DNA from 2 places in the Pseudomonas sp. RSB 5.4 genome. Region 2 is predicted to be linked to the other one. Evidence: predicted binding sites of a transcription regulator. Region 2 holds the regulator's gene; the other holds the start of a gene.

Region 1 (7,457 bases), 960 kb from region 2:
CGAAAGTTCGTCAAGCAGGACTCATTCTTTTCGCCACGACGCTGTTGTTGATTTTGCCCAATCTGACCAAGGTGATTGGCTGACTCAAGCGGCAGGCGCCCGTTATCGCCAATGAAAATGTGACTGGCCCGCTACCCGGGCCAGCCTGGCTGTGCCAACCTTTGTGCACTTCCACGACATGGACGGCGAACATTTGAAAACGCTCATTGCGTTCTGGGCCTTGCTGCTGAGCATGCCCTTGTCTGCGGCGCAGCTCACGCTGGAGCTGGGCGCGAATAGTCGCACCTGGCAGACCGAGGAATTGCTCAAGCATCCGCAGGTGCAAACCCTCACCATCAAGAACGATGTGTCCTACAAGAAGGACATGACTTATCGCGTCGTGCCTGTGGCGGCGCTGCTCACAGGCATCAAACCCGACGATCACTTGCAAGCCGTGGCGCTGGACGGGTTTGCCGCAGAAATGAATGCTGCACCGCTGCTCAACAGCAAAGGGGCGCGGGCGTGGCTGGCGATTGAGGACCCGGCGCAGCCGTGGCCGCCGCTGTCGGAAGGCAAGCACAGCGCCGGGCCGTTCTATCTGGTGTGGACCGACCCGCAGGCCGGCAACATCAGCCCGGAGCAATGGCCGTTCGAAGTCGCGAGCATCAAGCGCATGGCGCCGGTGGCCGAGCGCTTCCCCGCGCTGCTGCCGGATCCCAAGCTGAAAGCGAATGACCCGGTGAATCAGGGTTTTGCCCTGTTTCAGAAAAACTGCCTGGCTTGTCATCGCCTGAACGGCGCGGGGGATGCGCAATTTGGGCCGGACCTGAACATTCCGTATAACCCCACAGAGTATTTCGGCGCCGATTTCCTCAAGCGCTACATTCGCGATCCACAGAGCTTGCGCCAGTGGCCTCAGGCGAAGATGCCAGGGTTTTCGGCAGAGGTGTTGCCGGAGAGGGATTTGCAGTTGTTGATCGGCTATTTGCAACACATGGCTGGGCGCAAGGTTAAGCCCTGACGACATTCCCCTGTAGGAGTGAGCCTGCTCGCGATAGCGGAGTGTCAGTCACTGATCCTTAAACTGACGACCGCTATCGCGAGCAGGCTCGCTCCTACAGGGTTTTGTGTGAAGCAAATTACTGTTGTTGCACGGAGATAACCGGCGTCGGCGAGACGAACACCTTCGCATGCATCTGCTCACTCCCGCCGCCCCGGCGCATGCCGCGTACCGGGCAGGCGTCCAGATAATCCAGGCCCACCGCCAGTTTCAAGTGCCGCTCAGGTCGGGCCAATTGGTTGGTCACATCAAAGCTGTACCAGGCGTCATCCAGCCACGCTTCGGCCCAGGCGTGACTGGCCAGGTGCTCGGCGTCCTCGCTGTACAGATAACCCGACACATAACGCGACGGAATCCCCAGGCTGCGTGCGCACGCCAGAAATGCATGGGTGTGATCCTGGCAAACCCCGGCGCGCCCGGCGAAGGCTTCGGCGGCGCTGGTGTCGACTTCGGTCGAACCCGGCGTGTAGGTCATGTGCTGATTCAAGCCATGCATCAGGTCGATCAGCGCCGTGCGATCACGCCGCTGCTTGCAGGATCTTGCCGCGAACGCCCGTAGCGCCTCGTCCGCCTCGGTCAAACGGGTGAAGCGCAAGAACGGCAGCGCCGACTGGCTCTCATGCTCGGCTTCGCGCAATTCATCGATATCGACCTGCCCCCGGGCGCCGATGATGATCGCTTCGTGCGGCTCGTCCATGGTCAGCACATGCAGAATATTGCCGAACGGATCGAGCTGGGCGCGCACCGGGCGCGGCAAGTCGAGCTGCCAGCTCAACACGTGCTGACGCTCGCTGTCGTGCGGGGTCAGGCGCAGATACTGGATGCTCGCCCGCACCTGATCTTCATAGTGATAGGTGGTCTCGTGGCTAATGGAAAGTCTCATGCAGCCTCCAGGTATGAACTGTGAATCGCGTTGCCCAACTGGCGCACCAGCGGGATGAATTCGGTGAGCCAGGCGTGCAGGCCTTCGGCGAGGATTTCGTTGATGCCGGTGTAACGCAGCCGCGCGTCCATCTCAGCGGCCAGGCGTTGTGCCGGACGGCCGTTGGCGCCCGGCAACTGGGCGAGGATCTGGTCGATTTCCTCGGTGCAGGCACGCAACGAGCGCGGGACATCGGCGCGCAACAGCAACAGCTCGGCGACATGCCGGGCGCCGGGTGCGTCGCGGTAGATCTCGGTGTAGGCCTCGAACGACGACAACGCCCGCAGCAGCGCACTCCATTGATAGTAGGCGTGGGCGGTGCCGTCACTGACGGCCTCGGCCTGATCGCCAGCCATTTCATAGCGCGCATCGAGCAGGCGCAGCGTGTTATCCGCACGCTCGATAAACGTCCCCAGACGAATGAAGCGGAATGCATCGTTGCGCATGATCGTGCCGTAGGACGCACCACGGAACAGGTGCGAACGCTCCTTGATCCACTCGCAGAAGCGGCTCATGCCGTAGCGGCTGAGGCCCTGTTCGGCAATGCCGCGAATCTCCAGCCAAGTGGCATTGATGTTTTCCCACATGTCCGCGGTGATCCGCCCGCGCACCGCATGCGCACTGGCCCGTGCCGCACCGAGGCAGCTGTAGATGCTCGCCGGGTTGGCCGCATCAAGGGCGAAAAAGTGCAGCAGGCGTTCGGCGTGCAGTTCGCCGTGACGCTCCAGGTAATCGTCGAGGGTGCCGGTGATCAACAGCGGCATGGCCAGTTCGTGCAGACCGTCGCCGCGACCGTCCTGCGGCATCAGCGACAGCGAATAGCTGACATCGAGCATCCGTGCGAGATTTTCCGCCCGCTCCAGGTAACGCGACATCCAGTACAGATCCGAGGCAGTTCTACTTAACATGGCAAGCTTCCTTCAATCCTCGACCACCCAGGTGTCCTTGGTTCCGCCACCCTGGGAGGAGTTCACTACCAGGGAGCCTTCGCGCAGGGCAACACGGGTCAAACCACCGGGCACAACCCGGGTTTCGCGGCCCGACAGCACAAATGGACGCAGGTCGATATGGCGCGGCGCAATGCCGTTTTCGACAAAGGTCGGACAGGTCGACAGCGACAGCGTTGGTTGCGCGATATACGCGTGAGGCTTGGCCTTGATCCGCTCGCGGAACGCATCAATTTCCGCCGTCGTCGACGCCGGCCCCACCAGCATCCCGTAACCGCCGGAGCCCTGAGTTTCCTTGACGACCAGATCCGGAAGATTGGCCAGTACGTGGGAAAGTTCAGAGGGGTTGCGGCACTGCCAGGTCGGCACGTTCTTCAGAATCGGTTCTTCGTCGAGGTAGAAACGGATCATCTCGGTGACAAACGGGTACACCGATTTGTCATCCGCAACCCCGGTACCGATGGCATTGGCCAGCACCACGTTGCCCGAGCGATAGGACGACAACAGTCCCGGTACACCGAGCATCGAATCGGGATTGAACGCCAGCGGATCGAGGAACGCGTCGTCGAGACGGCGGTAGATCACGTCCACCGCTTTCGGCCCGTCGGTGGTGCGCATGAAGACCTTGTCGTCACGCACGAACAGATCGGCGCCCTCTACCAGTTCAACGCCCATTTCCCGCGCCAGAAAGGCATGTTCGAAGAACGCACTGTTAAAGCGCCCCGGCGTCAGCACCACCACACTCGGGTCATCGATCGGGCTGGAGCTCTTCAGCGTGTCGAGCAACAGGTTCGGGTAGTGGTCGATGGGCGCAATGCGCTGGGCGGCGAACAGCTCGGGGAACAGGCGCATCATCATCTTGCGGTCTTCGAGCATGTAGCTGACGCCGCTCGGCGTGCGCAGATTGTCTTCGAGCACGTAATAAGTGCCGTCGCCATCACGCACCAGATCGACGCCGGAGATGTGCGAATAGATGTCGCGGTGCAGGTCCAGGCCCTGCATCGCCAACTGATACTGCTCGTTGGCCAGCACCTGTTCGGCGGGGATGATCCCGGCCTTGATGATGCGCTGCTCGTGATAAAGGTCGGCGAGGAACATGTTCAACGCCTTGACCCGCTGGATGCAGCCACGCTCGACGATCCGCCACTCGCTGGCGGGAATGCTGCGCGGAATGGTGTCGAAAGGAATCAGGCGCTCGGTGCCCTGCTCGTCCCCATAGAGCGTGAAGGTGATTCCGGCCCGGTGGAACAGCAGATCGGCCTCACGTCGCCGTTGTGCCAGCAACTCGTCAGGCGTGTCGGCCAGCCAGCGGGCGAACTCCCGGTAATGCGGGCGGACCTGGCCGCCGACATCGTACATTTCATCAAAATAGGTGCGGATCATGCCGTACTCCTTGTCACCCGGACCTACAGGCCTTCGCAAGGCCCGTGCCATCGGCATAAACGCTTTGATTTCAATCGCTTGGATAATCACGCCACAAGCACCGCACCATTCCTGTGCGACAAATGCCCCAAGCTGATTGCCCCCGCCTCATTGCGACGCAGTGCTGTCGCCTATCACCAGCATAGTCAGAGTTGATTTCACTGCGTGGGTCAGGCTGCGGATAATCGCCGCATCCGCTGAAAACTTCCTTGTTGAAGGCTTCAGCCCAACTGATCCGGACTGCCAGCGCAGTCCCCGCAGGCCGTAACCCTGACCGGTTTCCTCTCCTTATCGGTCTTCCCTTTTAGCCACCCTCTCCGGTGGCTTTTTTTTGCCCGGGATTCTTGTTTCAGGGTTTTTCCAGAGCATTCTCAGGGCCGGAAACGACAACGGCCGACCCGAAGGTCAGCCGTTGCTCGACAATAGTTGCGCTGAATCAGTTAAGACGATAGCGATTGCGCACCTCCTGCTTCACGCCCCAGCCCTCGATGATGCCGCCCAGCGGCTCGACCACGGCAGAAAATCCCTGCTCGAAATCGCCAATGTCGTCATACGTTGCGTACATCACTTTGCTCAGTTCCAGCGACCAGGCGCCATCGTCGCGCGCACTGACCTGGGCATTGATGGATTCACCACGGAATTTACCTGCCGCCCTGCGCGCCCGCTCCTCGTCCGGGAAAATGGCGTAGAACTCGATGGGATGGAACCGGGAAAAGTCGAAACCGCCTTCTTTCATGCGGCGCAGTACGTTGCTGCTGATGTCTTCTTGATAGGCTGTGCTCATGAAACGTCCCCCTCGCATAGATGGATAGACTTTCCGTATTCCCGCCCCGGGCCTTACAGGCCGAAGTGCATCGGCAACAGGGTTGCCGGCGGGAAACAAGCATGTAGCTGACAAGACCAGACCTTAGCGATTGTTTCGCTGATCTCGCTTGCAGAGTAGCCCCAAGATAGAGGCGCTGCCAAGGCCTGGTACTTCAAGTGACAGGAAGAATTTCAGATTGGAGTGATGCTGCGGATTTCGATGCTGTTCTGGGCTTTCAGATTTTTCGCACCTGCATCCGGGGTTCGCCCTTCCAGATCGTTCATATCCAGTTCGGCGGCCACCGGCAGGAGCCGTTCCTTGATCAGGCGTGCAGCCTCGTCGTCGCTGGGGCATTCCGCGCGCTCGAACACCTCATCGACAATTTCACCATGATCGTCCACGAAAGTGACTTTCCACTTTTGCATCGGTGCCTCCTCGATCAAACCCGCAAATGGGCTTACTTCTATCTCGACTTTTGGCGAGATTGATCGTTCAAAAGGATTGCAGCAGACGAACATGAAAAAAAATTAACCGATGGGGAAACAGGCTTGTGTGGCGAGGGGATTCATCCCCGATGGGGCGCGAAGCGTCCCTGAATTGAGCGAACGCGTAGTGTCAGTTCCAACGCGTCTGCCGATTTTACGACTGCTGCGCAGCCGGTCGGTGATAAATCCCCTCACCACAGGGGATCTATCACCGATCCGGGAATAGTGCGTCAGTCGTTGCTTGGCTTGTTGATCGCCTGCAGTACGTACTGTGGCAACGCGAACGCGCCGATGTGGATTTCCGGGTTGTAGTAGCGGGTGACGATGCCGCTGCCGATGAAGCGCTGTTGCAGGGTTTCACGGCTCAGCTTGCGGTAGGCCGGATTGGTCGAGCCCCAGGCGAAAGTCATCGAACCGCCGATGTAGGTCGGCACGGCCGCCTGATAGAAGTGCCAGTCCGGGAACAGGCTGCGCAGGCGACCGGCAGTGGTTTTGACTTCATCGATCTGCATGAACGGGGTGCCGTTCTGAGTCACGAGGATCCCGCCTTCGTTCAGGCAGCGGTGGCAGGCCTGGTAGAAGTTTTCCGAGAACAGCACTTCGCCCGGGCCGATCGGGTCGGTGGAGTCGGAAATGATCACGTCGAATTTTTCCGTGGTGGTGGCGACGAAACGCATGCCGTCGTCGATCACCAGGTTCAGCCGTGGGTCGTCGTAGGCGCCCTTGGAGTGGTTCGGCAGGAATTCCTTGCACATGTCGACCACGGTGCCGTCGATCTCGACCATGGTGATGTGCTCGACGCTCGCGTGTTTGGTCACTTCGCGCAGCATGCCACCATCGCCGCCGCCGATGATCAGCACGCGCTTGGCAGTGCCATGGGCGAGGATCGGCACGTGGGTAAGCATTTCGTGATAGATGAATTCATCGGCTTCGGTGGTCTGGATCACGCCGTCCAGCGCCATTACCCGACCCATGCGCGGGTTCTGGAAGATCACCAGGTGCTGGTGTTCGGTGCGCACTTCGTGCAGCAGTTTTTCCATGCGAAAACGCTGGCCGTAGCCTTCGTAGAGGGTTTCCAGGTACTCGCTGGTCTTGGTGACGGTCATGGTCAAGTGCTCCGATGAATGCGCGGGCGTCAATCGTGGAAACGATTGCCCGGGAAAGGCGCGCATTCTACGTTGCTGAAGATGACAGGTCGAACCTTCCTCCGACAGGGCACACTCTGAAGCTAACGCAAGACCAATGTGGGAGCGGGCTTGCTCGCGACAGCGGAGTGTCATTCAACCTGTGTTTCGACTGAACAATCGCCTTCGCGAGCAAGCCCGCTCCCACAGGGGATCAGCGTGTTTTCGGGAAAGCGTCAGATCCGCACATTGCCCCGTGGCCCGGCAATTGCCCAGATGATCAGGCCCAGCACCGGCAGGAGGATGATCAGCAGGACCCAGAGGATTTTCATCCCGGTCTCGGCGCCGCTTTTCAGCACGTTGATGATGGCCCAGATGTCGAGGGCAAGGATGATCAGGCCAATCAGACCGTTGAACGTGGAACCCATGGTGTCGCTCCAGAATAGTGGCATGCACTTTTAGGATAGACGGTCGCGCGCAGGGTTCCCTTTTATTGCGTTCAAACGTGAACGGCGACCTTCAACGCTTCCAGCGACGGCGCGGCAGCGATACCGACTTCGGCGCACAGTTCCAGCACTCGCGGCACGTCGTTGCCGTAGACCAGCACCACTTGCAGCTCGTCGTCGAGCAACTGGCTGAAATTCATCAACGTGTAACCGCCGTTTTCCTTGTTCAGGCTGCTCATCTGCACCTGGATGCGGTTAAGCGCGGTC
Region 2 (7,624 bases):
GCCGGTATCGGCTATCTGCCGCAAGAAGCGTCGATCTTCCGCAAACTGTCGGTGGCCGATAACATCATGGCCATCCTCGAAACCCGCGCGGAACTCGACAAGGCCGGTCGTCGCAAGGAACTGGAAAGCCTGCTGCAGGAATTCCACATCAGCCACATCCGCGACAACCTCGGCATGAGCCTGTCCGGTGGTGAACGCCGCCGGGTGGAAATCGCCCGCGCACTGGCGACCGCACCGAAATTCATCCTGCTCGACGAACCGTTCGCCGGTGTTGACCCGATCTCGGTCGGCGACATCAAGCAGATCATCCACCACCTCAAGGCCAAGGGCATCGGTGTTCTGATCACCGACCACAACGTGCGTGAGACCCTGGATATCTGCGAAACCGCCTACATCGTCAACGACGGTCAACTGATCGCCGAAGGCGATGCTGCGACCATCCTTGCCAACGATCTGGTGAAGGAAGTGTATCTGGGCCACGAGTTCCGCCTGTAAGCACCAAGGCACTTGACCAGCCTCCGGGTGCTGTATCGATGAAGCAGGCTTTTATACGCTTTTATTGTTACAGCGCTCTAGGCAAACACGACAGTTTCAGGCATATAATTTGCTTAAGTTTGGCGCTTCGGCGCCCTGTAGTGGATGGCGCATGCGCGCCGGCGAATAAGGTGTTAAGCCCCTGCCATGAAACCATCGCTAGTCTTGAGAATGGGCCAGCAGCTGACGATGACACCGCAGCTGCAACAGGCCATCCGCCTGCTCCAATTGTCGACCCTGGACCTGCAACAGGAAATCCAGGAGGCCCTGGAATCCAATCCGATGCTCGAACGCCAGGAAGAAGGCGACGACTTCGACAACTCCGATCCTTTGGCCGACAACGCCGAACAAAAGCCCAACACCGACATTCAGGAACCGTCATACCAGGAAACCGCCCCGACGGTGGACAACCTGGAGGAAGGTGAATGGAACGAGCGCATTCCCAACGAGCTGCCGGTCGACACTGCCTGGGAAGATGTCTACCAGACCAGCGCCAGCAGCCTGCCCAGCGGCGATGACGACGAGTGGGACTTCACCACCCGCACCTCTGCCGGGGAAAGCCTGCAGAGCCATTTGCTCTGGCAATTGAACCTGGCGCCGATGTCCGACACCGACCGCCTGATCGCCGTGACCCTGATCGATTGCATCAACAATCAGGGCTACCTCGACGAAACCCTCGAAGAAATTCTCGACGCCTTTGATCCGGAACTCGACATCGAGCTGGACGAGATCGAAGCCGTCCTGCACCGCATCCAGCAGTTCGAACCCGCCGGCATCGGCGCCCGCAACCTCGGCGAATGCCTGTTGCTGCAACTGCGCCAGCTCCCGGCCAAGACTCCGTGGCTGAACGAAGCCAAGCGTCTGGTCAGCGATTACATCGATCTGCTCGGCAGCCGCGACTACAGCCAGCTGATGCGGCGTATGAAGCTCAAGGAAGATGAGCTGCGTCAGGTCATCGAACTGGTGCAGAGCCTGAATCCGCGCCCGGGCTCGCAGATCGAATCGACTGAAGCCGAGTACGTGGTGCCGGACGTCATTGTGCGCAAGGACAACGAACGCTGGCTGGTCGAGCTGAATCAGGAGTCGGTGCCCCGTCTGCGGGTCAACGCACAGTACGCCGGTTTTGTCCGTCGCGCCGATACCAGCGCCGATAACACCTTCATGCGCAATCAGTTGCAGGAAGCGCGCTGGTTCATCAAGAGCCTGCAAAGCCGCAACGAAACCCTGATGAAAGTGGCGACCCAGATCGTCGAGCATCAGCGCGGTTTCCTGGAGTACGGCGACGAAGCCATGAAGCCGTTGGTCCTGCACGACATCGCCGAGGCGGTTGGTATGCACGAATCGACGATTTCCCGCGTCACTACCCAGAAATTCATGCATACCCCACGGGGCATTTATGAACTGAAATACTTTTTCTCCAGCCACGTCAGCACCTCCGAAGGCGGCGAATGCTCGTCCACGGCGATTCGCGCGATCATCAAGAAACTGGTTGCGGCGGAAAATCAGAAAAAGCCGTTGAGTGACAGCAAGATCGCTGGTTTACTGGAGGCACAAGGCATTCAGGTGGCTCGCCGCACCGTCGCCAAGTACCGCGAATCCCTCGGGATCGCGCCTTCGAGCGAACGCAAGCGGTTGATGTAAGCCACGTTACAGCGTTCCAGTGGCAGGCTCTTCGGCCTGCCGCTTTATGCACTGGCAACGAAGGAGAAGCTGTATGCAAGTCAACATCAGTGGACACCAACTGGAAGTGACCCAACCTCTGCGTTCCTATATCGAGGAAAAACTCCAACGACTGGAGCGCCATTTCGACAAGATCACCAACGTGCAGGTCACGATGTGCGTCGAAAAGCTGAAGCAGAAAATCGAAGCCACCTTGCATATTCCCGGCAGCGAAGTGGTCGCCAACGCAGAAGATACCGACATGTACGCTGCGATCGACGCACTGACCGACAAGCTGGATCGCCAACTCAAAAAGCATAAGGAAAAGACCCAGAGCCTCCTCCAGGGCGCGACAGGTCGTTAACACCCCCAACCCATGATCCGACTTGAAAGTATCCTGACCCCCGGCCGTTCCCTGGTGAACGTGCCGGGCGGCAGTAAAAAGAAAGCCCTCGAACAGATTGCCAACCTGATCGCCCGCGAAGTGCCGGGTCTGGAGATGCAAGATGTCTTCGAGGCGCTGATCGCCCGTGAGAAACTTGGCTCCACCGGTTTCGGCAACGGCATCGCCATTCCCCACTGTCGCCTCAAAGGCTGTGAAGCGCCTGTCAGCGCTTTGATGCACCTTGATGCGCCTATCGATTTCGATGCCATCGACGGTGCGCCGGTTGACCTGCTGTTTGTCCTGCTGGTCCCGGAAGCTGCCACCGATGCCCACCTGGAATTACTGCGCCAGATCGCCAGCATGCTCGATCGCAAGGAAGTGCGCGAAAAACTGCGCAGCGCACCGAGCAACGAAGCCTTGTATCAGGTCGTCCTGAGCGAGCAAAACGGGCATTAATCATGCGCTTGATCATCGTCAGCGGCCGCTCCGGCTCGGGTAAAAGCACTGCCCTGGATGTCCTTGAGGACAACGGCTACTACTGCATCGACAACCTGCCGGCCGGTCTGCTGCCGGAACTGGCCGAACGCGCGCTGATCCACACCGAACTGGCCCAGCCGCTGGTGGCGGTGTCGATTGATGCGCGCAACCTGCCAAGCCACCTGTCGCGTTTCCCCGAGTTGCTGGAAGAAGTCCGCGCCCGGCACATCCAGTGCGATGTGCTGTATCTGGATGCCGACGAAGAAACCCTGCTCAAGCGCTTTTCGGAAACCCGCCGTCGTCACCCGCTGAGCACGGCCAACCGCTCGCTGGCCGAAGCGATCAACGACGAGACTGCCCTGCTCGGGCCGATTGCCGACCTGGCCGACCTCAAGGTCAACACCACCAATCTGAACCTGTACCAGTTGCGCGACACCATCAAGCTACGCCTGCTGAACCAGCCGGAGCCGGGCACGGCCTTCCTGGTCGAGTCGTTCGGCTTCAAGCGCGGCATGCCGGTGGATGCGGATCTGGTGTTCGACGTGCGCTGCCTGCCCAATCCGTACTGGAAGCCTGAATTGCGCGCACAATCCGGTCTCGATGCACCGGTCGCCGAATATCTGGCGGCGCAGCCGGAGGTTGACGAGATGTTTCAAGACATCTACGGCTACCTGAATAAATGGCTGCCGCGTTTTGCCGCGAGCAACCGCGCCTACGTCACCATTGCCATTGGCTGCACCGGCGGGCATCACCGCTCCGTTTACCTGACCGAACGTCTGGGTCAGGCCCTGCAGAAAACCCTGAAGAACGTCCAGGTTCGCCACCGCGACCTCACTTAAAGGATTCACACCGCGATGCCTGCTCTGGAAATCGAAATCATCAATAAGCTGGGCCTGCATGCCCGAGCGTCGGCCAAATTCGTCGGGGTAGCGGGTAAGTTCCCGGATTGCACGATCAGAGTGGGGCGCACACCCGAAACCACAGTTGATGGCAAAAGCATCATGGCGATGATGATGCTGGCCGCCGGCAAAGGCACCAAGATCTATCTGAGTACCGAAGGCCATCAGGAGCAGGAAGCGCTGGATGCGCTGGTGGCATTGATCAACAACTACTTCGATGAAGGTGGTTGATCCTGCATGGAGGGGGAGCTTGCTCCCTCTCTGCCAATCAGCCCAGCGCCGTATCCATCACCATCATCAGACAGAACCCGATCAGCAAGCCAAGACTGGCAAGCTTGTCATGACCATTGCGTCGCGACTCGGGGATCACCTCATGCGTCACCACCAGCAACATCGCCCCCGCCGCCAGCGCCAGCCCCAACGGCAACAACAGCTCCGCCAGACTGACCAGCCACGCACAGAGCAGCGCAAACACTGGCTCGACCAGCCCTGAAGCCGCCCCGATCAAGAACGCCCTGACCCGCGACATCCCCGCCCCGGCCAGCACCAGCGCAATCACCAATCCTTCTGGCACATCCTGCAAGGCAATGCCCATCGCCAGACTGTCGGCATCCGGCATGCCACCACCTGCAGAGACACCCACCGCCATGCCTTCCGGGATGTTGTGGGCAATGATGGCGAAGACGAACAGCCAGATCCGCGGCGCAATCACCGGGTGCTCAGGGGTACCGACGAGCATTTCCGGTGAGGCGCCGGACAGTTTCAGGTCCACCAGATACAAGCCGAATGCACCGAGCATGATGCCGAAGCAGATCAGCCCGCTGGCCGCCCACGGTGTCAGGCCCAGAGTTTCGGCGGCACCAATGCCCGGCACGATCAGCGAAAACGCAGTCGCTGCCAGCATCACGCCGGCGCCGAAACCCAGCAGCGTATCGCTGAGCATCTGCGGCATGCGCCGGATCACCAACACCGGCACCGCGCCGAGCGCCGTGCCGAGGGCGCAGATCGCCCCACCCTGCAAGGCCCGCGACAGCTTCGGCTGCAGATCCAGCCATTCCAGGCCGTGCGCCGCAAGCAGAGTCATGCCCGCCAGCAGCAACAGCGACCCGACCGCGTAACGAAACATGCGCCCACCGCCAATCGACAGTGTTTCAGTGCCCATAGTCAGCCCTGGATTGTTTTTATAGATGGCTTAAACCAGTGCGGCCTGATAACGCGCGGCGACTTCAGGCCAATTGATCACGTTGTAGAACGCGTTGATGTATTCCGGACGGCGGTTCTGATAACGCAGGTAGTAAGCGTGTTCCCAGACGTCCAGACCGAGAATCGGCGTATTGCCATTCATCAGCGGGCTGTCCTGATTGCCGCTGCTTTCCACGATCAGTTTCTTGTCGGGAGTGACGCTGAGCCAGGCCCAGCCGCTGCCGAAACGGGTCAGTGCGGCTTTGGTGAAGGCGTCCTTGAAACTGTCGAGGCCGCCCAGTTGCTCATCGATCGCCTTGGCCAACGCGCCATCTGGCTTGCCACCGCCATTGGGCACCATGACTTCCCAGAACAGCGAGTGGTTGGCGTGGCCACCGCCCTGGTTGATCACCGCTGCGCGGAGTTTTTCCGGCAACTGCTGGACGCTGGCGACCAGTTTTTCCACCGGCCACTCGGCGTACTCAGTGCCTTCGACGGCGGCATTGAGGTTGTTGATGTAGGTCTGGTGGTGCTTGGTGTAATGAATCTCCATGGTTTGCGCATCAATGTGCGGTTCCAGGGCGTCGTAGGCGTACGGCAAGGCAGGCAAGGTAAAAGCCATTTCAGTGGACTCCATGGTGATGTGAGGCAGGCGCGCGGCGCGCATTGCCGGTATCCGGGTGCAGCAGGCGCTGGGTGCGCGGGTATTCGCCGTGCTCGCTGATGAAATTCAGCAGTTCGACGTAGGTCTTGCTGCTCTGGCGTAGCGCCGCTTCACGCAGGGCCGGACGCAGGCGTTCGTCCTGCATGGTTTGCAACAGCCGTTGATGAATCGCGCAGAGGTACTCTGCGCTCTCCTCCGGCTGATTCAGGCGCAGGTGCAGATCCGCCAGGTTGTGGTGGGAGATGACGCAGGCCGCCACCGCTTCGTCGGCATCGGCCCAGCGCTCGAACAGCACTTGCGCCAGGGCCAGGGCCTGCAGATAAGCTTCACGGGCATCAATCAGCTCGCCCAGCATGAAGCAGCGATTGGCCCGTTCGATCGTGCGTTTCCAGTGCTCCATGGTGAACCTCCAAAGCGGTTGCGGGATTTACACGCCGCCGGCGGTGAGTTTCTCGGGGTTGAGCAACTCTTCCAGTTGGCTGCGCGACAGATCGGTGTGTTCCAGCGCGACGTCGATCACCGGACGCCCCTGTTTGTAGGCCTGCTTGGCGATTTCGGCGGCCTTCTGATAGCCGATGATCGGGTTGAGCGCGGTGACCAGAATCGGGTTGCGCGACAGTGCTTCCTTGAGCCGCGACTCATTGACCTTGAAGCTGGCGATGGCCTTGTCGCCGAGCAGACGACTGGCATTGGCCAGCAGTTCGATGCTGCTGAGCAGGTTCTGGGCGATGATCGGCAGCATCACGTTCAGTTCGAAATTGCCCGACTGGCCGGCGATGGTGATCACCGAGTCGTTGCCGATCACTTGCGCGGCGACCATCGCAGTGGCTTCCGGAATCACCGGGTTGACCTTGCCCGGCATGATCGACGAACCCGGTTGCAGCCCTTCGAGCTCGATCTCGCCGAGACCGGCAAGCGGCCCTGAGTTCATCCAGCGCAGGTCGTTGGCGATTTTCATCAGCGACACCGCGGTAGCCTTGAGCTGGCCGGAAACGGCGACGGCGGTGTCCTGCGAGCCGATCAGCGCGAACAGATCCTTGCCCGGAGTGAATTGCACATGGGTCAGCTGGCTCAGTTGGCGGCTGAAACGTGCGGCGAACTCAGGATGCGCATTGATCCCGGTACCTACCGCCGTACCGCCCTGTGCCAGCGATTGCAGGCTCGGCAGCAAATCCTGCAGGTGACCGATATTGGCCTTGAGCTGTTGCGCCCAGCCATTGAGCACCTGGCTCATGCGCACCGGCATCGCGTCCATCAAATGGGTGCGACCGGTTTTGACGTGGTGATGGACCTGTTCGGCTTTGTTTTCGATCACCTGCACCAGGTGCAGCAACGCCGGCAACAGCTGTTCGTGCAAAGCCAGGGCAGCGCTGACGTGGATGGTGGTCGGAATGATGTCGTTGCTGCTCTGTCCGCAATTGACGTGATCGTTCGGGTTGACCGGCTCGTCGAGCAGACGGCTGGCGAGGGTCGCGATCACTTCGTTGGCGTTCATGTTGGAGCTGGTGCCGGAGCCGGTCTGGAAGATATCCACCGGAAAATGCTGCATGAAGTCGCCTTCGAGCAGGCCTTGGGCCGCATCGCTGATGGCTTTGCCCTGTGCGGCGCTGATCTGGTTGAGCTCGACGTTGGCCCGGGCGGCAGCGGCTTTGGCGAGGATCAGCGCACGGATGAATTGCCTCGGCATCGGTTGGCCGCTGATCGGGAAGTTATCCACTGCACGCTGGGTCTGCGCGCCGTAGAGAGCGCCCACCGGCACCTGCAATTCGCCCATGCTGTCGCGCTCAATACGTGTCTTGGTCATCTGAAAATCCTTGCACCAGT

Evidence for each region. Region 2 encodes sigma-54, which starts transcription at its own class of promoters, with help from an activator protein. Its sites were predicted from a motif close to ANTGGCATNNANNTTGCTNT; they were not measured.
Region 1: a site for sigma-54 is predicted at 4,324-4,343, ahead of V9L13_RS01485 (circularly permuted type 2 ATP-grasp protein). Genes of this name have one in related genera too.

Annotation. Positions count from the first base shown of each region.
Region 1 is NZ_CP146986.1:321,130-328,586, reverse strand. It holds gene V9L13_RS01500 (cytochrome c) at 179-1,000, shown strand; gene V9L13_RS01495 (transglutaminase family protein) at 1,119-1,922, opposite strand; gene V9L13_RS01490 (alpha-E domain-containing protein) at 1,919-2,869, opposite strand; gene V9L13_RS01485 (circularly permuted type 2 ATP-grasp protein) at 2,882-4,291, opposite strand; gene V9L13_RS01480 (ribonuclease E inhibitor RraB) at 4,767-5,114, opposite strand; gene V9L13_RS01475 (hypothetical protein) at 5,327-5,560, opposite strand; gene speE (polyamine aminopropyltransferase) at 5,851-6,726, opposite strand; gene V9L13_RS01465 (PLDc N-terminal domain-containing protein) at 6,981-7,172, opposite strand; gene V9L13_RS01460 (hypothetical protein) at 7,244-7,457, opposite strand, start outside.
Region 2 is NZ_CP146986.1:5,606,205-5,613,828, reverse strand. It holds gene lptB (LPS export ABC transporter ATP-binding protein) at 1-495, shown strand, start outside; gene V9L13_RS25185 (RNA polymerase factor sigma-54) at 682-2,175, shown strand; gene raiA (ribosome-associated translation inhibitor RaiA) at 2,249-2,557, shown strand; gene ptsN (PTS IIA-like nitrogen regulatory protein PtsN) at 2,570-3,034, shown strand; gene rapZ (RNase adapter RapZ) at 3,037-3,894, shown strand; gene V9L13_RS25165 (HPr family phosphocarrier protein) at 3,910-4,185, shown strand; gene V9L13_RS25160 (ZIP family metal transporter) at 4,223-5,116, opposite strand; gene V9L13_RS25155 (superoxide dismutase) at 5,147-5,758, opposite strand; gene V9L13_RS25150 (hypothetical protein) at 5,760-6,200, opposite strand; gene V9L13_RS25145 (class II fumarate hydratase) at 6,228-7,604, opposite strand; gene V9L13_RS25140 (FagA protein) at 7,585-7,624, opposite strand, start outside.